Regions from separate parts of the Pseudactinotalea sp. Z1732 genome, predicted to be linked through region 1. Evidence: riboswitches for the same ligand, from Rfam matches in the RefSeq annotation. Region 1 holds a riboswitch; each other region holds the start of a gene.
The links. A riboswitch is a leader RNA that binds a small molecule or an ion and turns the genes downstream of it on or off. The one in region 1 is predicted to bind cyclic di-AMP.

Region 1 (5,446 bases):
CCCGGAGGGCAGCCAGCCCAGCAGGCCGGCGCCGGCGCCCATCGGCACACCGACCACGGCGGTCAGTTCCGCCTCCCACCGTTCGGCCTCGTCGATGGCCACGTTCAGGGCGAGTTTGGCCGAGTCCGACCCGTCCACGCCCACCACGATCCGGCGCACCGGCAACGGCAGACCGGCGTCCTCGTCGTCCTCGCCCTCCCGGTGCGGCACCACCACGGTGGGGCAGTGGGAGTGGGCCGGTAGCGCCGAGGAGACGGTGCCCAGGATCCGTTCGGCGAATCCGGACCGGCCCCGGGTGCCGACGACGGCGAGGCGCACCTGGGCGGACAGGTCCACCAACACTCCGGCCGCGTCGCCGGTCTCCAGGGCGCTGGTCACCTGCACACCCACGCCCTCACAGCGGGTGAGGGCCTCGTCCAGGACCGCTTGCGCGCCGTCGCGGATGGCGGTGTCGTCCAGGGTGGCATACCCGCCGTCGATGGTTCCGGCGGCGAAGGTGGGCAGCGCGTAGGCACACACCAGGTGCAGGTTCCAACCCGACTTTCCGGCGTGGGCCAACGCCCAGTCCAGTGCGTTCAGGCTGGCGGCTGATCCGTCGACTCCGACGAGGATCGTGGGTTCGCGTTCCATACCGGTCTACCCCCGTTTTTTGGGCTGATCTTGACCATTGTGCTACAAGCCTGACGGTTGCGGGGCATGTCGCCGGAAAATCTTATAGCTGTCTCATCGGAGCTGTTCATCGGTGCCTGTGCCAGCACCTCTCCGCACGGGCACGCAGGTACACGACGCACCGGTGCGCACAGCACAACGGCCCGCCCCGATGCGGGACGAGCCGTTGTGAGTGGTGCGTGTGCCGGTCAGCCCATCACACGGATGAACGTGGGGCTCGAGTTCCAGATCGGGCCCTCGTGCAGGGGTGAACTGGGGTTGCGAGCCGCGATGTGCTGGCCGTTGCCGGTGTAGATGCCCACGTGTCCGGGCCACCAGACCAGGTCGCCGGGCCGCGCCTCAGAAGCCGAGACCACACGGCCGGCGTTGCGCTGGGCCGAGGACGACCGGGGCAGGGAGACACCGAACTGGGCGTACACGTAGGCGGTGAAGCCGGAGCAGTCGAACCCGGCCGGAGTGCTACCGCCGTACACGTACGGGGTGCCCGTGTACCGGCGGGCCAGGTTCACCACGGCAGAGCCGGAACCGGACGCGGGTGCGGCGCTCTGCGTGGATTCGCTCGCGGGCTCCTCGGCCTGCTGCTCCTCCGCCTGCTGCGTCTCCTCCTGAGCCGGAGCGGCGGTGCGGTTGCCGGTGCGGGCCGCCGGGGCGGTGGCCGCGGTGGGCCGCTGCGTGGTCGCCGCCGGCGGGGGCGGTGGGGGCGGAGGTGGTGGCGGGGCCTCGGAACTCACCACGGCCGCGGTGAAGGACCAGTCGGTGTCGGCGTCGACCGAGATGGTCGGCGAGGTGCTGACGGAGTCGCGGTCACCATCGAGCACCACGTTGGCCAGCGAACCGAGGCCGGAAGCGGAGTTGGACACCTGGGGGGCAGCGGCCGCGGTGGAGGCGCCCATGGTCAGCGCCAGTCCGGAGGAAGCAACTACGGCCAGTGCACGACGACCGGTGGTGCCGGCCACTGTGGTGCCGAAAGCGGTCAGGGGGGTGGAGGGCCGGCACGCTGCGCGGTGGCGGGCTCCGGTTGTGCGTTGAGTCAAAATCTTCTCCACGCGCCTACGGGGTGAGCTGTCGGGTTCGGGTTGGAGATTCACCCGGTCTTACCTGGCGAACCAGGTGGGACTTCACCCCTAGGTGCTCGCGCACCAAAGGTTGGGTCCCCCGTCCCTGTCAATTGCGTCTGTCGGGACCTGCTGGCGGTGACAGGGTTCGGCGCCGCCTGCGGGTACTCATCGATGGAGGGGACGACGAGCACGGCTGACGTTACCCGACGCACCCGGCAAAAGTCACATTCCGGTCACAATTGGTTCTGTGAAATGGTTCACAGGATCTGCCCCTGGCGCCTACGTCCCCAGAAAATGGTGGAATTCCGAGGCAACGGCGCGATCGACGAGACGCTGTGTCATCGCCACAATGTGGACTGCGCCACATGCAGGACGCCGCTCTCGTGACCCGCCCAGCGAGCGCGCGGGCTGCGGCTGTGCTAGATCCACGGCACCGAGCACCTGCCGGCGGGCCCTCCGGCGCCCCGTCCCGAACGCACGCGGGCGTCACACGGACACCCGCTACGGGCACCGGATCACCCCGGCTCGGCGGCGCTGACGAACAGGTGCCCCACGGTGTCCTCGGTGAGCTCCAGACTCTGTCCGTTCACGGTCAGGTCTACCGCTGCGCCGTCGGTCTGGGCGCGGAAGCCCACCCCGGGCACCAACCCGACGCGCTCGAACTCGGTCAGCAGCTCCACATCCACCTGCAGCGGCTCCCCGATCCGCACCAGCGTGTAGTGGGCCGGATCGGCGGTGATAGCGGTGCTCAGGGACGTACCGGGCAGTTCGGCGACACCGGCGACGGGCTGCCCGATCTCGGCGGGGCCGGGGATGGTGTTGCCGTAGGGATCCTCCCGCGGGCGCTCGAGCAGTTCGAGCAACTGCTGCTCCACCCGCTCGCTCATCACGTGCTCCCACCGGCAGGCCTCTTCGTGCACGTAGGGCCAGTCGAGTTTGATCACATCGGTCAGCAGCCGTTCGGCCAGGCGGTGCTTGCGCATCACCTGGGTGGCCCGCCGCAGGCCCTCATCGGTCAGTTCCAGGTGCCGGTCACCGGAGACCACCATCAGGCCGTCCCGTTCCATGCGCGCCACCGTCTGGGACACGGTGGGCCCGGAGTGACCCAGACGCTCCGCGATCCGGGCGCGCAGGGGCACCACGCCGTCCTCGATCAGTTCGAACACGGTCTTGAGATACATCTCCGTGGTGTCGATCAGGTCGCTCACGTGCCTGCCCCTTGGTGGTCGCCGCATTCCTCCCGTCAGCCTAGTGCCCGGCGTCCGGCTCCGGACCGGGTGCGCCGCACCTCCTGCGCGCCCTGCCGGCAACTCTCCCGCCCAGGGCCGGCCGGCCGCGCGCCGCAGCGCTCCTGGCGAGGCCGGCGGACCTGCGATGATCGTGCCCATGAACGATCCCGCGATCGCCATCCCGGCCTCGATCCGTCCCGCGGACGGCCGGTTCGGCTCCGGTCCCGCGCGCATCAGGCCGGAGCAGAGCCAGGCGCTGGCCGCCCTGGGCACCACGCTGCTGGGCACCTCCCACCGTCAGCCCCCGGTGCGCTCCCTGGTCGGCCGCGTCCGGGAGGGTCTCGCTGCCCTGTTCAACCTCCCCGAGGGGTACGAGGTGGCCCTGGGCAACGGTGGCGCCTCGATGTTCTGGGACGCGGCCACCTTCGGATTGATCCGCACCCGCTCCCAGCACGTCCGGGCCGGGGAGTTCGGCGCCAAGTTCGCCGCCGCCGCGAGCGGCGCACCGTTCCTGGCCGACCCGCAGATCCTCACCGCCGAACCCGGCAGCACCCGCTCCCCCGAGGCCGCTGCGGGGATCGATGCCTACTGCTGGGTCCACAACGAGACCTCCACCGGCACCCTCACCCCGGTCAGAAGGGTCGACGACGACGGTGCCCTGATGCTCGTCGACGGCACCTCGGCCGCGGGTGGGGTGGAGGTGGACGTGAGCCAGACCGACGCCTACTACTTCGCCCCACAGAAGGCCCTGGGCTCCGACGGCGGCCTGTGGCTGGCCCTGTTGTCCCCGGCCGCGATCGAGCGGGTCGAGGAACTGGGTCAGCGCTGGGCGCCGGCGTCGTTGTCCCTTCCCGCGGCGCTGGCCAACTCCCGGCAGGACCAGACCGTGAACACCCCGGCGATCGCCACCCTGGTGCTGTTGGCCGAGCAGGTCGACTGGTTGAACGACCAGGGCGGCCTGGACTTCGCCGCGGCGCGCACCGCGCAGTCCTCCCAGCTGCTGTACCAGTGGACCACCGAGCGTGACTTCGCCACCCCCTTCGTGGCCGACCCGGCACACCGCTCGCCGGTGGTGGTCACGATCGACTTCGAGGAGAGCATCGATGCCGCGGTGCTGGCGAGGGTGCTGCGCAACAACGGCATCGTCGACACCGAGCCCTATCGCAAACTCGGGCGCAACCAGTTGCGGATCGGCACCTACCCCTCGGTGACCCCCGAGGATGCCGCAGCGCTGACCGCCTGCCTGGATTACGTCGTCGAGCGTCTGTAGTCGCTTCGGTCCAGTGCGCCTCTTCGCTGACGTACGTGGGCGCCGGCCGCGCGCTCGGGAAAGTGGTGGTCCAGGTCCGCTGACCCGGCGCTCCCGCAGGAGCGCCAGGAGGCTGAGGGCGGTGCTGGTCAGCCGGCCGGGCAGGCGACGCTGGGCAGGCGGTGCTGGTCAGCCCCCCGGTCAGGCGGCGCTGCCGGCGTTCACGCCCTCCTGGGTCCTGAGTTCCTCGCGGGCCCGCGCGGCGTCGAGTTGCTCGTGGCGGTTCTGCACCAGCAGGTGCGGACGCTGCCGGAGGCGGTAACGCACCCGCACGTCCTCCCGCTTCACGGTCCACAGAGCGGCGATCCCCGCCACCAGGATGGCGGCGATCGCACCGATGCCGATCGCCCAGCGGGCGCCCCAGTTCTCCGCGATCCAGCCCACCACCGGCCCGCCGATCGGGTTCCCGGCGAAGAAGACCACCAGGTACAGGCTCATCACCCGGCCGCGCACGTTGGGGTCGGTGGTGATCTGGATGGCGGCGTTGGCCGAGGTCAGCATGGTCAGGGAGAAGTAGCCCACCGGGATCGCGCTGAGGGCGAAGAGCTCGTAGGTGGGCATCAGCGCCATCGCCCCGGAACTGATCCCGAACCCGAAGGCCGCGCCCAGCACCAGGCGCAGCCGCGGGCGCTGGCGCCGGGCGGCCATCAACGCACCGGCCAGGGATCCGATCGCCAGGATCGACCCGAGCACCCCGTACTCCCCCGCACCCATGCCGAACTCGTCGTGGGCCATCACCGCCGAGGTCATCTGGAACTTCAGGCCCAGACCACCGATCACGAACACCACGATCATGATCGTGATGATGTCGCTGCGCCCGCGCACGTAGCGCAGGCCCTCGCGCAGTTGCCCCTTGGCTCGTACGGGACGGTCGCGGCGCTGCAGCAACTCGGACTTCATCGCCAGCATCGCCCCGATGGTGGCGGCGAAGGTGAGCGCGTTGAGCATGAACACCCAGCCGGTGCCCACCACCGCGATCAGCAGGCCGGCGACGCCGGGGCCCACCAGGCGGGCGGCGTTGAAGGAGGCGGAGTTCAGCGCCACCGCGTTGGCCAGGGAGGACGTGGGCACGATGTCGGAGACGAACACCTGCCGGGCCGGGGCGTCGAAGGCGCTGAGCACACCCAGGGCCAGTGCGAAGAAGTACACGTGCCACACCTGGGCGGTACCCAGCAGCACCA
Region 2 (5,446 bases), on a different contig from region 1:
CGGCTACAACATCGCGGCCGTGCCCCTGGCCGCAGGTGTGCTGGCCCCGGTCGGGTTCGTCCTACCCATGTCGGTCGGCGCGCTCCTCATGTCCCTGTCGACCATTGTCGTGGCGCTCAACGCCCAACTGTTGCGCCGCCTGGACCTCAGCCCCGAGACCAGCACCGCCGCGGCGCACGGCGCACCTCGGGTTCCTTCCGCCGACGGCTCACGGGCTACTGGGGATCGCGAGGACGTGGTTGGGGCGCATCGTCACTGACGCGGCCAGGGTGTGCCATGCACCGGGCGATCCTGCTGCCCTACGGCCTGCCGACGGGGGTGGAAACCTGCGCTGTAGTCCTACTGGCTGGTGATCCACGTATCCGCGTCAGCGCCGGCCACTGGTTGGTGAGGTGATCTCGCTTGGCCTGGGCGCCGAAGAGCCGCAGGCGACGTCCCGGCCCACCTGCTGGTCCGTGCTGCTGGACGACTTCCCCGCCGGGGCGACCCTGCAGCGGTTGTCCTATCGGCTCAACGCCGTCGGCCTGGTGGCGAGTTCATCGCCGCCGGCGCAGCCGCACCCGCAACAATGCCTCCAGCGGCCCGCGGGAGAAGAAGTGCCGCCAGCCCACCGCTGCGCCTATCAGCACCAGGGCCATCACCGCCGTGGTGACCAGACCCGCCGGCGCGGTCCCCGGGCCGGGACGCACTACCTCCGCGATGCCGAACAGGTGCACCACATACACGGTCAGCGCCAACTGACCCGTGGCCACCAGCGGCCAACCGAAGCGGCCCAGGTACGGCAAAACCAGAAGTGTCAGGCCCAGCACCGCCACGGCCGAGGCACTGCCCCGGATCAGCCACAACGGCATCTGCGAATGTGCGGCCGCCGAAAGGAACCAGTCCACACCGGGCTCCCCATCCGGCCGCCCCAGGAACGCTTCCAACGCCCGGGAGCCGAGTTCGGCAAGCAGGGTCAGCACCACTCCGGCCACAGTCAGCCGTATCTGGACGCACCGGTCTTGCAGGCGCAACCTGCCCAGCCACATCCCGAACAGGAACGGCCCGAGCCAGGTGATCACCGGGTACGGCCCGGTCAGGAATGTCGAGGCCACGATCTGCCCGGGCGCATCCAGTAGCGTGGCGGGCTCCCGGTCGAAGACCTCACCGGTTCTGAGTTGGACACCCAGCCACACCAGTGGTCCAGCGGCAGTTGCCGCGATCGAGGCGGTCAGCAGCAGCCATGAGGGGGCCCGCACCACCACCAGTCCCACGAGAAACAGCACCGCATAGGTGGTCAAGATCACCTTGGCGCCATGACCCGCCAACTGAGTGCTCAGCCCGATCAGGCTCAGCAGAACCGTCCGCCACAACACCTGCCCCCAGGGTGGCGCGGCACCGTCGCGGGCCCGGCGGGTCAGGAACGAGTACCCGATCCCGGCCAGCAGCACGAACAACAATGAAGCCCGCCCGTGCGGCAGCCGCATGACCAGCCCGGCGATGCCATCGTCATAGAGCGGACCGACGTTGACCGCGAGCATGCCCAGGATGGCCAGCGCCCGCGCCGCGTCCAGTCCGATGACGCGGCTATGGGGTGCGGCGGCTTGCCCGGCGTCGCTAGCCGCGTGCGCCGCGCTCACCGGTGCGCCGTCCTGCTGCTCCGAGATTGGCACAGGTTGTGACCGCGACCTATATCAGTTGGAGGGTGGTGAGGCAGGTGGCGACCTCGTCGGTGGTGGAGAACTCGGCTGTACCCGTCAGGCCGTCATGGTTGACCTTGATGGTGCCCTGCAGATCGCGTGGCAACCAGAAGCCGGCGAAACCGTTCGCATAGGTCGCCAATTCTTCATCGATGAGCACTTCGGCCAGTTCCTGCTGCCCGTCGGAGAGCACCAGTTCATCGGGCCGGATGGAGGCGATGTAGTCGGTGGGGCGTTCCTTTCCACCGAGCCGGTCCAGGTGGTCGATCATCTCTGCGACCTCCATGCCGGCCAAGTCATGGGTGGCGAGGAACGCGGCTTCACCACCTCCGGCGGTGGGCTCGGAGGCCGGATCCAACGAGGAGCAGCCGGCGCGGATCAGCACCAGCGCCGCCATTCTTTTCATGTTCTTCCACCGTCCTAGTGGGGGTCATCCAGGCAACCACTGCGCCCGAGATTCTCGGCTTTTCGTCTCGAATCAGGTGCCTTCTGCAGCGCAGGCGGCAAGGTCTCGGCCGCCCCGACGCTACGACAGGAGCGGCGGGCGTGCAGTCGCCGAGGCGGGGGATGACGATGAAGGTTTGATGAAGCATTCGGTAATGCCGTGATCTAACCGTGATCTGAGGGTTCGCGGTATGTACTGTCACTCTTGCTCCCGCCGTGCGGGAAGCCCACAAGCGGACGCCGAACCCTGCCACCGCACCGTGGTCACCGATCAACGCCGTGGCAGGGGCGGGGGACCCAGCCGTCGGTGCGCGAGCACCTAGGGGTGAAGTCCCGCCTGGGGAGCCAGGCAGACCGGGTAAGTCTCCAATCCGAACCCGACAACTGACCTCGTAGGCGAACTGGAGAACCGAATTGACTGAACCAACAACCGGCGCCCGACACCGCGCGGCGTGCCGCCCCTCCACCCCACTGACCGTTTTCGCTGACTCAGTCACTGGGACCACCGGCAGACGGGCGCTGGCCGTCTTCGCCTCCTCCGGACTGGTGCTCACAATGGGCGCCTCCAGCGCTGCGGCCGTCCCCCAGGTGTCGAGTTCGAGTTTCGGGGCCGGCGCCCTGGCCAACGTGGTGCTCGACGCCGACGTCGACATCGATAAGGTGGTCACCTCACCAACCGTCACTGTCGATGAGGGCATCGACTGGCACGTCGCCGTCGCTGAGGTCTCCTCCGAAGCTCCACCCCCACCCCCACCCCCACCGCCAGCGCCTGTCATCACTGCGCCGGAGCGCCCCACCCCGCGTGCCGCTCCGGCCTCCCGCACCGGGCAGCGCACCGAGCAGCCGGCTCAACAGCAGGAGCAGCAGACCGAGGATTCCTCCTCCGGCGAATCAAGCGAGCAGACCGCGAGCACTGCCTCTGCCTCCGGTTCCGCGGTCGTGGACGTCGCCCGCCGCTACGTGGGCACCCCGTATGTGTGGGGCGGCTCTACCCCGGCGGGCTTTGATTGCTCGGGCTTCACCGCCTACGTCTTCGCCCAATTCGGGGTAAGCCTGCCTCGGACGTCCGGTGCCCAGGCGGGCGCCGGACGCATAGTCTCGGCAGCCGAGGCCCAGCCCGGCGATCTGGTGGCGTGGCCCGGTCATGTGGGTATCTACACCGGCAACGGCGACAACATCGCCGCCCGAAACCCCGGTACCGCCCTGTACGAGGGCCCGATCTTCCATAGCAACCCCACGTTCATCCGCGTGCTCTGACCGCATATCTCAGTTGCGGCATCGGCCCGTCCGGCCCAGGGCGGGCCGATGCTCGTGCTGTGGCTGCGGATGAGGGCGCACCCTTTCCAGCGCGGCCACTGCCGAAGACGTGTGCGGTGGAGTCGGTCTCAGGCCTGCGAAGGCTGCCGACCCAAGGGCAGTTCGATGGTGAAGACGGCGCCGTGGCCAAGCCCGGTGCTGGCCGCTTCCATGCTGCCACCGTGGGCCTGGACGATGGAGCGGCTGATGGCAAGCCCGATTCCTGACCCTCCGTGCGCGCGGTCACGAGCCGCATCGGCACGGTAGAAGCGCTCGAACAGGTGGGGCAGGTGCTCGGCGGCTATCCCACCGCCGTTGTCCTGGACCCACAACCGCAGTCGCGATCCACTCCGGTTGGCACCCAATTGGACGTGACCTCCCGTTGGGGTGTGCCGCACGGCGTTGTCCAGCAGGTTGGTCAGGACCTGCCCGAGCCGGTCAGGGTCCGCGGTGATGACCGTCTGGCGTTCCGACTCCGTGGCCTCGATCGTCAGGTCAATGCCCTTGTCCGCGGACTTGACGCCTGCCTGTGTTGCGGCGTCCTGAAGCAGGTCACGGACCTGCAGCGGCTGCCACCGCATCTCCAAGCGGCCCTCGCTGGCGGTTGTCACGAGCGTTATGTCCTGGGCCAGCCGGGCAAGGCGTGCGACCGGCTCACGCAGCATGCCCATCGTCCGTTCACCGGCGGGCACGACACCGTCGACGATCCCTTCGAGGTAGCCATCCAGGGTCGCCACCGGGGTGCGCAGTTCATGGGCCAGGTCGCCCAGCATGCGGGTTCGGGTCTTTTCGATATGGCCTAGGTCAGTGGCCATGGTGTTGAACGCGGCGGCGAGGTCATCGAACTGCGCGCCCATGTGGACCGCTGGCACATGGACGTTGTAGTCACCGCTTGCGACCTGCACTGCTGCTTGTCGGACCCTTTCCAACGCCCTGGTGATGCGTCGAGTGACGAAGATGCTCACGAGCACCGACGACAGGAGAGCGACGAGGAGCGCCACGGAGAGGGACAGGGTCCATGCCGCGGTGAAGGCTTGCCGTGCGTGAGCCACGACCTCGGAGTCAGCGGGCTCGGCCATGAGCATGTGATCGTGGAAGATCATCGGCCCGATCATCGAAGCGACACCCCACGCTGTCCCGGCGGCCACCAAGAGGACCACGACGATCGCTGCCAGGAGCCGAGCGCCCAGTCCCCACTGTCTTGGCTGCCGCTTGTTCATGACCCGGTCCCCATTCGGTAGCCAACTCCACGTACGGTCCGGATGAACCTCGGCGCGGATGCCTTGTCGCCGAGTTTGCGTCGCAGATGTCCGATATGGACATCGACGAGGTTGTCATCGCCCACCCAATTGGGTCCCCATACCGTCTCGATGAGTTGGCGCCGGGTGAAGACCATGTGCGGGCGCGCCGCCAGTGCTGCGAGTACGTCGAACTCGGTGCGCGTGAGTTGGACAGTTTCGCCGTCGAGGGACACTTCCCGGCCCAGAGCGTCAACGGTCAGTGGCCCGAACGACGCTACTGCGCCATGGTGGCCCGGTGGGTTCTGCCGCGGACGACGCAGCATCGCCCGCACGCGTGCAACGAGTTCACGTGGGCTGAACGGCTTGGTCACGTAGTCATCGGCGCCCACCGAGAGGCCGTTGAGTTTGTCGACCTCCTCCACGCGGGCGGTGAGCATGATGATGTAGCAGTCAGAGAACGTGCGCACGCTCCGGCAGACCTCGATGCCATCGAGACCAGGCAGGCCGAGGTCCAGCACCACCACCCCGGGTCGCCACTGTCGCGCACGCTGCACCGCGTCGTCGCCGTCAGCGCAGGTCTGGACCTCGAAGCCTTCGCGCTCAAGATAGTTCGCGACCAATCGCGCCAAGGGGGTTTCGTCATCGACGACCAGAACACGGGGCAGGTTCACGTCCGAATGAGCAAGGGAGGTCATGGCTCCATAGTGAACCAAGAGGACCGTTACGTGCGCTGCCTCCGAACGTGCGCAACCCCAGGACTGTTCGGCGCCCTGACGTGCGAAGCCG
Region 3 (5,446 bases), on a different contig from region 1:
GGTCTTTTCCCGGCGCCAACTCATCGAGACGGTGTGGGGGCCCAATTGGGTGGGCGATGACAACCTTGTCGATGTTCACATCGGGCATCTGCGGCGCAAACTCGGCGACAAGGCATCCGCGCCGAGGTTCGTCCGCACTGTGCGGGGGGTCGGCTACCGAATGGGGACGGGTTCATGAACAAGCGGCCGCGAAAACAGTGGGGGCTGGGTGCTCGGCTCCTGGCAGCGATCGTCGCGGTCCTGTTGGTGGCCGCCGGGACAGCATGGGCTGTGGCCTCGGTGATCGGGCCGATGATCTTCCACGATCACATGCTCATGGCCGAGCCCGCTGACTCCGAGGTCGTGGCGCACGCAAGGCAAGCCTTCACCGCGGCATGGACCCTGTCTCTGTCCCTGGCGCTCCTCGTCGCTCTCCTGACGTCAGTGCTGGTCAGCATTTTCCTTACTCGACGCATCACCATGGCGTTAGAACGCCTCCGCCAAGCAGCAGCGAAGGTCGCCAGCGGTGACTACAACGTCCATGTGCCAGCGGTCCGCATGGGTGCGCAGTTCGATGACCTCGCCGGCGCGTTCAACACCATGGCCACCGACCTTGGTGGGATCGAACAGACCCGCACTCGCATGTTGGGCGACCTGGCTCATGAATTGCGCACCCCGGTGGCGACGCTGGATGGCTACCTCGAAGGGATTGTGGACGGTGTCGTGCCGGCTGATGAACCGACCATAGTCATGCTGCGTGAGCAGGTGGCACGACTTGCCCGTCTGGCCCAGGACATGGCCCTGGTGACTGCCGCTAGCGAGGGACGCTTAGAAATGCGATGGCAGCTGGTGCGGGTCGGTGACCTGCTCGAAGACGCCGCAGCACAGGCAAGCGTGAAGTGCACTAGCAAGGACATTGACCTGGCGATCGTGGCCACAAGGTCAGAACGCCAGGCGGTCATCACCGCCGACCCTGACCGGCTCGGGCAGGTCTTGACAAATTTGCTGGACAACGCCGTGCGGCACACCCCCAAGGGAGGTCAGGTCCAGTTGGGCGCCGACCGGATTGGATCGCGCCTGCGTTTGTGGGTGCAGGACAATGGCAGCGGAATAGCCGCCGAGCATCTGCCCCACCTGTTCGAGCGCTTCTACCGTGCCGATGCTGCTCGTGACCGCGCGCACGGAGGGTCGGGGATCGGCCTTGCCATCAGCCACTCCATCGCCCAGGCCCATGCGGGCAGTGTGAGAGCGGACAGCGCGGGGCTTGGCCACGGCGCGGTGTTCACTATCGAACTGCCGTTAAGTCGTCAGCATTCACAGGCTTGATATCAACTCCAATGGGCACCTCAAGGGATGCGTCCTCGTCGGCACCCACAGCACGAGCATCGGCCCGCCCCTGGGGCAGGGCGGGCCGATGCAGAGTGCTGAGATCTGCGGTCAGAGCACGCGGATGAACGTGGGGTTGTTATGGAAGATGGGTCCCTCGTACAGCGCGGTGCCGGGGTTTCGGGCGGCGATGTTGTTGCCATTGCCGGTGTAGATGCCCACGTGACCGGGCCACGCCACCAGATCGCCGGGCTGGGCTTCGGCTGCCGAGACGATGCGTCCGGCGCCCGCCTGGGCACCGGATGTCCGAGGCAGGCTTACCCCGAATTGGGCGAAGACGTAGGCGGTGAAGCCCGAGCAATCAAAGCCCGCCGGGGTGGAGCCGCCCCACACATACGGGGTGCCTACATAGCGGCGGGCGACGTCCACGACCGCAGAACCGGAAGAGGTGCTTGCGACCTGCTCGCTGGACCCGCCCGAGCCTTCCCCGGCCTGCTCCTCGGCCTGCTGCTCCGGCTGTTGAGCCGGCTGCTCGGTGCGCTGCCCGGTGCGGGAGGCCGGGGCGGCGTCCTGGGTGGGGCGCTGCGGCGCGGTGATGACCGGCTCTGGCGGCGGGGGAGGGGGCGGGGCTTCGGAGGAGACCTCGGCGGCGGCGAAGTCCCAGGCGATGTCTGCATCGACCGAGACGGTCGGTGAGGTGGTCACCTTGTCGAGGTCGGCGTCGAGCACCACGTTGGCCAGGGAGCCAACGCCGGAACTCGAACTCGACACCTGGGGGAGGGCTACAGCGCTGGAGGCGCCCATGGTGAGCGCCAAGCCGGAGGAGGCAAAGACGGCCAGCGCCCGTCTGCCGGTGGTCCCAGTGACTGCGTGACCAAGAACGGTCAGTGGGGTGGAGGGGCGGCAGGCCGCGCGGTGTCGGGCGCCGGTTGTTGGTTCAGTCAATTCGGTTCTCCAGTTCGCCTACGAGGTCAGTTGTCGGGTTCGGGTTGGAGATTCACCCGGTCTCACCTGGCTTCCCAGGCGGGACTTCACCCCTAGGTGCTCGCGCACCGACGGTTGGGTCCCCCGCCCCTGCCACGGCGTTGATCGGTGACCACGGTGCGGTGGCAGGGTTCGGCGTCCGCTTGTGGGCTTCCCGCACGGCGGGAGCAAGAGTGACAGTACATACCGCAAATCCTCAGATCACGGTTTGATCACGGGATTACCGGAATACTTCATCAAACCTTCATCGTCACACCCCGCCTCGCCGGCTGCATGCCTGCCGCTGCTGTCGTAACGTCGAGAGCCAATGCTGTGATGGTTATCGAAACGGGAGCGACAATGAGAACCGCAGAGATGATGGATACCCACCCTGCCCAGATCACTCTGGACCGGGATCTACTGGCCCGAACGATCGATGCCCTCGTGGCCTGTTCCCAGGCGTGTACCGCCTGCGCAGACGCTTGTCTGAGCGAGGAAATGGTTGCCGAGTTGCGCACGTGCATACGTACCAACCTGGACTGCGCCGACATCTGCGATGCCACGGCCCGCATGCTGTCCCGACAAACCGGTCATGACGCTAACCTCATCCGTGCTCAGTTGCAGGCCTGCGCCCAGGCTTGTCAGTCCTGCGGCGATGAGTGCGCCCGTCACGCACAGGCCCATGACCATTGCCGCATCTGCGCAGAGGCGTGCCGAGCCTGCGAGGAAGCCTGCAACGAACTCCTCGCCACCATCAGTTGACAGGGCTACTTGCGCCCGCGCCGGCCCAGAACGGCCTGCTGGGGCGATTCAAATAGGCGCCGCAGGAAGGCTCCGCCTGGGTCCGGGACGAAAGACCTAAACTCTCGGCAGCAGCAGTTGCCTACGATGACCCAGTTGATCGGCAAGAATCCTTGGTAAGTATGACCTGCTGCCGTGCTGGTCAGAAGATGCGCCGGGACTGATAGGACAGGTGGAAGAACGTGAAAAGAATTGCGGCGATCGTCGGGGCGCTGGTGCTGATCCTCGCCGGCTGCTCCTCGGCGGATCCGGCCTCCGAGCCAACCACCGAGGGTGATGAAGCCGAGTTCCTCGCCACCCATGACCTGGCCGGCATGGAGGTCGCGGAGATGATCGACCACCTCGATCGACTCGGTGGGCCCGAACGCCCCACCGACTACATGGCCTCCATCCGAGCCGATGAACTGATGTTCTCCGATGGGCAGCAAGAACTTACCCTGCCCATGCCCGAGGACCGTTTCTACCTCTCCGTAGCCCCCTACGTGAACCAGACTCACGAGTGCTTCTACCACAGCCTGACCACATGCCAGGGTGAGCTGACCGACGAGGACCTCCAGGTGCGGATCCTCGACGATGCAACAGGCGAGGTGCTCATCGATGAAGAGGTGACGACCTATGCGAACGGCTTCGCCGGCTTCTGGTTGCCGCGCGATGTCCAGGGCACCATTGAGGTTCACTATGACGGCCTGACCGGGTCAGCCGACTTCTCCACCACCGACGAGGGCGCGACCTGCCTCACCACCCTCCAACTGACGTAGGAACGCCCGGGCCGGCCGCGGAGGGGCTCAGAGGGCCTCGCACCTAGTCGGCCCAGGGTCCCTTCACCGGGTCGACATGACACTTGGATGGGCGCGGTCACAACCTGTGCCAGGGCGGAGCAGCAGGATGGCGCATCGGTGAGCGCGGCGCACACGGCAGGCGCCTCCCCGGATGCCAGCGCACCCCATGGCCGGGTCACCGGGCTGGACGCGGCACGGGCGCTGGCCATCGTGGGCATGGTCGCGGTCAACATCGGTCCGCTGTATGACGACGGCATTGCTGGGCTCGTCATGCGGTTGCCGCACGGGCGGGCCTCATTGTTGTTCGTGCTGCTGGCCGGGATCGGGTACTCGTTGCTGACCCGGCGAGCCCGTGACGGTGGCGCGCTGCCGTGGGGGCAGGTGTTGTGGCGGACGGTTCTGCTGAGCCTGATCGGGTTGAGTACTCAGTTAGCGGGTCATGGCTCTGATGTCATCCTGACCACCTATGCGGTGCTCTTCCTCGTGGGACTGGTGGTGGTGCGGGCACCGTCCGGGCTGCTGCTGACCGCCTCGATCGTGGCAGTTGCCGCTGGGCCACTGGTGTGGCTGGGTGTCCAACTGCGAACCGGTGAGGTCTTCGACCGCGAGCCTGCCACGATGCTGGACGCGCCGGGGCAGATCGTGGCCTCGACACTGCTGACCGGGCCCTACCCGGTGATCACCTGGCTCGCGCCGTTCCTATTCGGGATGTGGCTAGGCCGGTTGCGGCTGCACGACCGGTGGGTCCAGATACGGCTGACTGTGGCGGCAGTGGTGCTGACCTTGATTGCCGAACTCGGCTCCCGGGTGCTGGAAGTGTTCCTGGGGCGGCCCGGTAGAGAGCCGGCTGTGGACTGGTTCCTCTCGGCGGCGGCGCATTCGCAGATGCCGTTGTGGCTGATCCGGGGCAGCGCCTCGGCCGTGGCGGTGCTGGCCCTGACACTATTGGTGCTGCCTTACCTGGGCCGCTTTGGTTGGCCGCTGGTGGCCACGGGGCAGTTGGCGCTGACGGTGTATGTGGTCCACTTGTTCGCCATCGCGCAGGTGGTGCGTCCCGGGCCGCAGACCGCCCAGGACGGTCTGGCCATCACCGCGGTGATGGCACTGGTGCTGGTAGGAGCGGCGGTGGCCTGGCGGCACTTCTTCTCCCGCGGCCCACTGGAGGCAGCGTTGCGGCTGTGGCGCCGGTGACGAACTGGCCCCTCGTCACTGACCCGCCATGTCACCGCCATTGGCCCCTACCCGACGAACGCAGTTGTTGCCCGCTCAGACCCCGGCGTAGGAGTGCAGGGAGTTGATGAAAATGTTCACGCCGTAGTAGTTGAACATCAGTGCCGCGAACCCGGCCAGGGAGAAGTAGGCGAAGGCCTTCTTGCTCCAGCCGGTGGTCAGCCGCACGTGGCAGTATGCGGCATAGATGATCCACACCATCAGCGAGACGACCTCCTTGGGGTCCCAGCCCCACGCCCGGCCCCAGGCGTACTCGGCCCAGATCGATCCGGTGATGAGCACGAAGGTCCAGCCCACTAGGCCCACGGCGTTCAGCCGGTAGGACAATCGCTCCAGGGTCTCCTCTGCGGGGAAGGCGTCCAACAGCC
Region 4 (5,446 bases), on a different contig from region 1:
CGGAAGAGCCACTTATTCAGTAGGCCCGATCCACTTGTAGTAGAACCCGCGCCCCCGGCCCGTTGTGCTTGAGGGAGCGAGCACATCTTCGGTTGCTAGGCGTTTGAGGACTCCGCCCACGTTGCTGGGACTGGCACCGACGAGGGAACCCAGTTCAGTACTACTGATCCGTCCACGCGCTTGCGCATAGGAACGGGCGATCTCGGGCCGGGTGGGGAGACCTCGAATATGACCGGCTGTCCGATCATGCGCTGCCAGAGACTCTGCGGCGGCTGGATGCAGTCTCCACACCGCTTCAGTGCCTTCTGGTGTTCCCTTGGCGATGATCAGGAGCGGTCGTCCGTCAATGTTTGCCTGCGAGAGTTTGGAGATGGCGCCGCGTGCTTCTTCGAGTGTCAATTGGATCAGTGGAGCGGCTTGAATCGCGTCGACCCAACCAACGGTTACCAGCCGGCGCAGGAGCAGGAGAGAGTAGACATCCATCGATTCGTTCTTCGGTTCGATCGAACCGAGCCACGCGATCCAGGGTTGGTCCAGCGAGTCACCGACCAGTGAGGCTCGTATGAACGGTCCGCTAATTTCACGGATATCGGGTGGCTGGTGCCCGGCTCTCACCATCTCGCGCACCATTCGGTCTACGCCGATGCCCTCTCGTTCGGCGACCTTCAAGTCGGCCAAGAGTTGGGTAAGAGCAGCGTTTCGCGACTGCGACGGGTGAGTGATGATATTGGATGAGTTGACACCCCCGAAGAAGCCACCTGGGCTCGTGACTCGTAGTGTGCGCCCGATGTGCTCCACGATGGTGGGGGCCGAGGACCCCCATTCCCGGTGCGCGACGCCGTTGACGATAGCTTCACGGGCAGCCAGTTCTGGGATCTCTCGGATCTGCCGTATCACCAGGCCGGCTTGAACGTGCCGGGTTGCGTTGTGGGCATCAGTCGCCAAGAACACTTCAGAGAGTTCTTCGAGTAGAGAGCGACCGCTGCGGTTCACGCGTGTGGCGCTGTCGCCACCGGCATACTCGCGACGGACGTAGTCGAGGCTAGGGCTCTGCCGACCGACGAAGACCAGGACGCCAGCATTGGTAAGCATGCCCTCGCCGGTAACTGCGTTAAGTCGACGCAAGAGTTGACTATCAGTACTACCCGCAACCTGCTCGGCTTCGCTCTCGCCACTGTCGTGCAGGAACTCCCGGGCTAGGTCCAGCGCTTGTGGCCGGGCCGCAGACGCAGGTGTGGTTGATGTGTCTCCGGACCAGTCATAGTTGAGAGTCCGCATGCGACGTGCGTGCCACGTGGCGGCATCAACTTCGACACAATTGTCATTCACTCGCCAATGGATCCGACCACTGATGCGAACCGGTTCGACGGCCGGCGGTGAGATGATGACGAGCAGCCGCTTGCCTTGGACTTCACTCTCGGCGATGTCCACTGTGAGCAGCCGTCCGGTGATCTCATAGATGCGATGCCTGAGCCACTCTGCATCCGTTGCAGCGCCCAGCACGGTGCCGTCGTTGCCTACGCCGACGATGAGCGCACCTCCGCCAGGCGTATTTGCCATGCATGCTGCCTCAGCGGCCAATTGCTGCGCCACTGCCGCGCTTCGTTCCTCGCCCGGGCCGACCTGTCCCGAACGGTCGCGGCGCCCGGTCTCTTCCTTTAGATCCACATGCTTGCGTTCACGTTCCTGGTCGACGGTCTCCCCAGCCGCGATGCGGGCCAGGATGTCGGACACTTCTGCGCGGACCGGGTCCTCACCGAAAGTTATGGCCATGGACCCATCATGGCAGAAGGTCATAATTAACTCACGCCAAAAGTTATGACGAAGTAGCGATGATGCGATAACTCACAACTTTGCTACGGCCCCCGAGGCGCCTCGCACGCGAATGATACTTTTCTTGCCAGTTTGCGGCACCGTGGTGTTTTGCCTTCCAGGTCCGGCCCAGGGATCGACGCGGGCTCCGCGGTCCGGGCGACAGGTGCGCGGTATGCGGTGTCAAGGGCCCTCGCCACGGGTGCTGGGTTCTGGCGGTTGTCGCCGACACCGGGGGGCGGCCGGCCCGTTGGTGGTCTCAGCCGGCGCGGCGCTCGGATCGCTGGCCGCCGGGATCGTGTCGATGGGGGTGCTCTCGGGCGCCGTGATCGCGGCGCTGGGGCGGTGGGTGCCGCGGTGGTCGGTGCACGCCAATGCGCGGACGCGGCGGGAGGCGGGGGTGGAGTGATGAGTGCCGTCGGACTGCCCGCAATCGCCGTCCTGCTCGCGGGCATCAGCCGGTCGCGGACGGGGGCTTGTGAACCGAGTCCCCGGAGCCGCACCGTGACCTAATTGTGACTTATGTTACCGAACCGTGACAATGCGTCGTGGGCGGGTTACGGTCGCGGCACTTCCGAACCTGGAAGTCCGTGGGCGGACGCCGAACTCTGCCACCGTCCGCGGTCCATTAGCCGCCATGGCAGGGGCGGGGGACCCATGAAGACGGGACCGGCGTGCTGGTCCCTGGGGTGAAGTCTGGCCACGGCCAGGCCGGGTGTTTATCCGACCCGAACCCGACAGCTAACCCCGAAGGCAACCGGAGAAAACACCATGACACTACACAGCACCACACGCGCGCGGCACCGAGCCGACGTGCGTCCCACCACCTTCCTCTCCGACCTGCCGGTGGGAAAGGTGGCCCGTCGCGGTACGGCCGGTGTGGCCACCGCGGGCCTGGCCTTCGGGCTGGCGATGCCCGCAGCCAGCGCCGACCCGGACGAGACCTACACCGTGAACGCCGGTGACACCGTCGGCAATATCGCCGCCGAACATGGCGCCAGCATCCAGGGGATCATCGACGCAAACGGCCTTCGCTCCGATGCGCTGATCTTCCCCGGTGACGAACTCACCATCCCCACAGGTTCGGTGACCGCCAGCGCTGGTGGCGCCACCCACACCGTGAGCCGCGGTGACACCGTCGCGGCTATCGCGGCGCGGTACGGCGCCGGCGTCCAGGCGATCATCGACGCCAACGGCCTGGGTGCTGACGCGCTGATCTTCCCCGGTGACGAACTCACCATCCCCGGTGGGTCGGGATCGTCGTCGGGGTCGGCCTCGTCGTCAGGGTCGGTGTCGGGCTCGGGATCGGCGTCAACGTCGGGCTCGGGATCGGCATCCGTGCAACGAGGGGCCGACACGGCCTCCCGTGACGGCCAGCGCTCCGCTGCGCCCTCCCCGCAGGCCAGTGCCTCTGGCAGTGCGATCGTCAACATCGCCCGCCAGTTCGTGGGCACCCCGTACGTGTGGGGTGGATCCACCCCGGCTGGGTTCGACTGCTCCGGGTTCACCTCCTACGTGTACGCCCAGGCCGGCATCAACCTGCCGCGCAACTCCGGGGCCCAGCGCAGCGCCGGCCAGGTGGTCTCCGCCAGCCAGGCCCAGCCCGGGGACCTGGTGTGGTGGCCGGGGCACATCGGTATCTACACCGGCAACGGCAACCACATCGCCGCCCGTAACCCCGGCACCGCGCTGCACGAGAGCAAGATCTGGCGGGCCAACCCGACCTTCATCCGGGTGGCCTGACCGGCTCACGGACTCAACTGCCGCGTGCGAGTCATCGGCCCGCCCCGAACTTCGGGGCGGGCCGATGCGTTTGCGGACCGGGCTGCTCGCCCATGATCAGGCGGCCTCAGCGACGAAGCCAGCACTGGTCGGCTGAGGGGGCGGTTTCAGCCGATTGATGCTGACTTCGGGGGTGGGGTGATGTCGGCGGCCCCTAGGGTCAGGGCTCGTGGGAACTCACTCAGCACGTACAGGCCACGGCCCGCCTCGCACGCCGGCCATGGCACCGCCTGCCGGAGCACCTCAGCGCCGCCGGCGGTCGTGGATCGCCGCGAGCATCGCCGTCGTCCTCGCCGCGGTCCTGGCCGGGTGTGCAGCCCAGCAGGGCGCCCCGGTGAACCCGCCACCGGACCCTCCGGCCGCTCCGTCCTCGGCCGAGGCGGCCGCCGCGCTGACCAGCGAGGACACCGAGGCCTGGCTGGATGGCTTCCTGCCCGCCGCGCTGGAACGTGAGGGCGTGGCCGGGGCAGCGGTCTCGGTGGTCCACGAGGGCGAGGTGGTCACCGAACGTGGCTACGGCTACGCCGACACCGGCTCCGGCTCCGGCTCCGGCTCCGGCTCCGGCGCCGACGACCCTGACTCGGTGCCGCAGCCGGTGGATGCCCAGCGCACGCTGTTCCGGGTCGGCTCGATCAGCAAAGTGGTGGTCGGAATCGCCGTCATGCAACTGGTCGAAGACGGGGCCGTGGGCCTGGATGACCCGGTCGCCGACTACATCGACCTCGACATCCCCACCACCTACGACGAACCGATCACGCTGCGCCACCTGCTGTCCCACACCGCCGGCTTCGAAGAACGCCTGGCCGGTGTCTTCGTCGACCCGGCCGGCGACGTCCCGCCGCTGCGCGAGATGCTGACCGACCCGCCGCGGCAGATCTACGCCCCCGGCACCACGCCGTCGTACTCCAACTACGGCAACGCCCTGGCCGGCTACGTCGTGGAACGCGTGAGCGGGATGGACTTCGCCGACTACGCCGACGAGCACATCTTCACCCCGGCCGGGATGTCCACCGCGACCTTCGCCCAACCGCTGCCCACCGAACTGGCCGAGCAGATGTCCGGCGGCTACCCGCACCTGCGCGCCGAGCCGGCACCCTTCGAACTGATCGGCCTCGCACCCGCTGGGGCGATGAGCGCCACGGCTGCGGACCTGAGCGCCCTCATGCTCACCCTGCTGGCGGGCGAAGTCGGCGACCCCGGCTCCCAGATGCTGTCCCCGGAGTCGCTGCGCACCTTGGCCGAGCCGGCGTTCGGCGCCGTCACCCTCGGCGGGCTGGCCGGCGGGCCGCGCACCGGCCTGGGGTTGTATGAACTGGACCGCAACGGCCAGCGCATCGTAGGCCACGGCGGGGACACCTACGTCTTCCACGCCGAGATGCAGATCTATCCCGAGACCGGCACCGGGATCTACATCGGACTGAACAGTTCAGGCGTGGGTCCGATGTCGACCGCCGTGATCCGCGATCAACTCGTGCACGGGTTCACCGACCGGTACTTCCCCGACACCCGCACCGCTCCGGAGCCGACCGCCACCGCCGGGGAGCACGCGCAGGTGCTCGCCGGGTCCTACATGACCACCCGGGGGGTGCAGAGCAACTTCGTGCGGCTGTACTCCGCGCTCGTACCGGTCACGATCAGCGCGACCGGCGACGGCACCCTCACAATGGACGCGCTGGTGGACGCCTCCGGGTCACCGCGAGTGCTGGCGGAAGTGGAGCCCTGGGTGTGGCAGGAGGTCGGCGGGCAGCAACGCCTGGGCGCCGACGTCGTCGATGGGCAGGTGCGGGTCGTGGGGCTGCACCCGGCGATCGCGCTGGAACCGCTGCCGGCAACGTTGGCGCTGGTGCCGTGG

Region 2: another riboswitch for cyclic di-AMP. It lies ahead of ACPL7H_RS17765 (C40 family peptidase); the one in region 1 lies ahead of ACPL7H_RS11845 (C40 family peptidase).
Region 3: another riboswitch for cyclic di-AMP. It lies ahead of ACPL7H_RS19085 (C40 family peptidase); the one in region 1 lies ahead of ACPL7H_RS11845 (C40 family peptidase).
Region 4: another riboswitch for cyclic di-AMP. It lies ahead of ACPL7H_RS19130 (LysM peptidoglycan-binding domain-containing protein); the one in region 1 lies ahead of ACPL7H_RS11845 (C40 family peptidase).

What each region holds. Positions count from the first base shown of each region.
Region 1 covers NZ_JBMPQC010000005.1:240,249-245,694, forward strand. Annotated here, with positions in the region: gene ACPL7H_RS11840 (universal stress protein) at 1-630, opposite strand, end outside; gene ACPL7H_RS11845 (C40 family peptidase) at 858-1,703, opposite strand; cyclic di-AMP (ydaO/yuaA leader) riboswitch at 1,703-1,872, opposite strand; gene ACPL7H_RS11850 (iron dependent repressor, metal binding and dimerization domain protein) at 2,243-2,935, opposite strand; gene serC (phosphoserine transaminase) at 3,114-4,226, shown strand; gene ACPL7H_RS11860 (MFS transporter) at 4,407-5,446, opposite strand, start outside.
Region 2 covers NZ_JBMPQC010000016.1:14,525-19,970, forward strand. Annotated here, with positions in the region: partial or broken gene ACPL7H_RS17750 (heavy metal translocating P-type ATPase) at 1-259, shown strand, start outside; gene ACPL7H_RS17755 (heparan-alpha-glucosaminide N-acetyltransferase domain-containing protein) at 537-1,652, opposite strand; gene ACPL7H_RS17760 (CueP family metal-binding protein) at 1,669-2,085, opposite strand; cyclic di-AMP (ydaO/yuaA leader) riboswitch at 2,389-2,537, shown strand; gene ACPL7H_RS17765 (C40 family peptidase) at 2,538-3,380, shown strand; gene ACPL7H_RS17770 (sensor histidine kinase) at 3,509-4,639, opposite strand; gene ACPL7H_RS17775 (response regulator) at 4,636-5,355, opposite strand.
Region 3 covers NZ_JBMPQC010000029.1:5,320-10,765, reverse strand. Annotated here, with positions in the region: gene ACPL7H_RS19095 (response regulator) at 1-178, shown strand, start outside; gene ACPL7H_RS19090 (ATP-binding protein) at 175-1,305, shown strand; gene ACPL7H_RS19085 (C40 family peptidase) at 1,417-2,250, opposite strand; cyclic di-AMP (ydaO/yuaA leader) riboswitch at 2,251-2,400, opposite strand; gene ACPL7H_RS19080 (four-helix bundle copper-binding protein) at 2,629-3,030, shown strand; gene ACPL7H_RS19075 (CueP family metal-binding protein) at 3,252-3,827, shown strand; gene ACPL7H_RS19070 (heparan-alpha-glucosaminide N-acetyltransferase domain-containing protein) at 3,966-5,039, shown strand; gene ccsB (c-type cytochrome biogenesis protein CcsB) at 5,115-5,446, opposite strand, start outside.
Region 4 covers NZ_JBMPQC010000030.1:5,794-11,239, reverse strand. Annotated here, with positions in the region: gene ACPL7H_RS19140 (ATP-binding protein) at 13-1,773, opposite strand; gene ACPL7H_RS19135 (hypothetical protein) at 2,063-2,221, shown strand; cyclic di-AMP (ydaO/yuaA leader) riboswitch at 2,433-2,582, shown strand; gene ACPL7H_RS19130 (LysM peptidoglycan-binding domain-containing protein) at 2,584-3,555, shown strand; gene ACPL7H_RS19125 (serine hydrolase domain-containing protein) at 3,815-5,446, shown strand, end outside.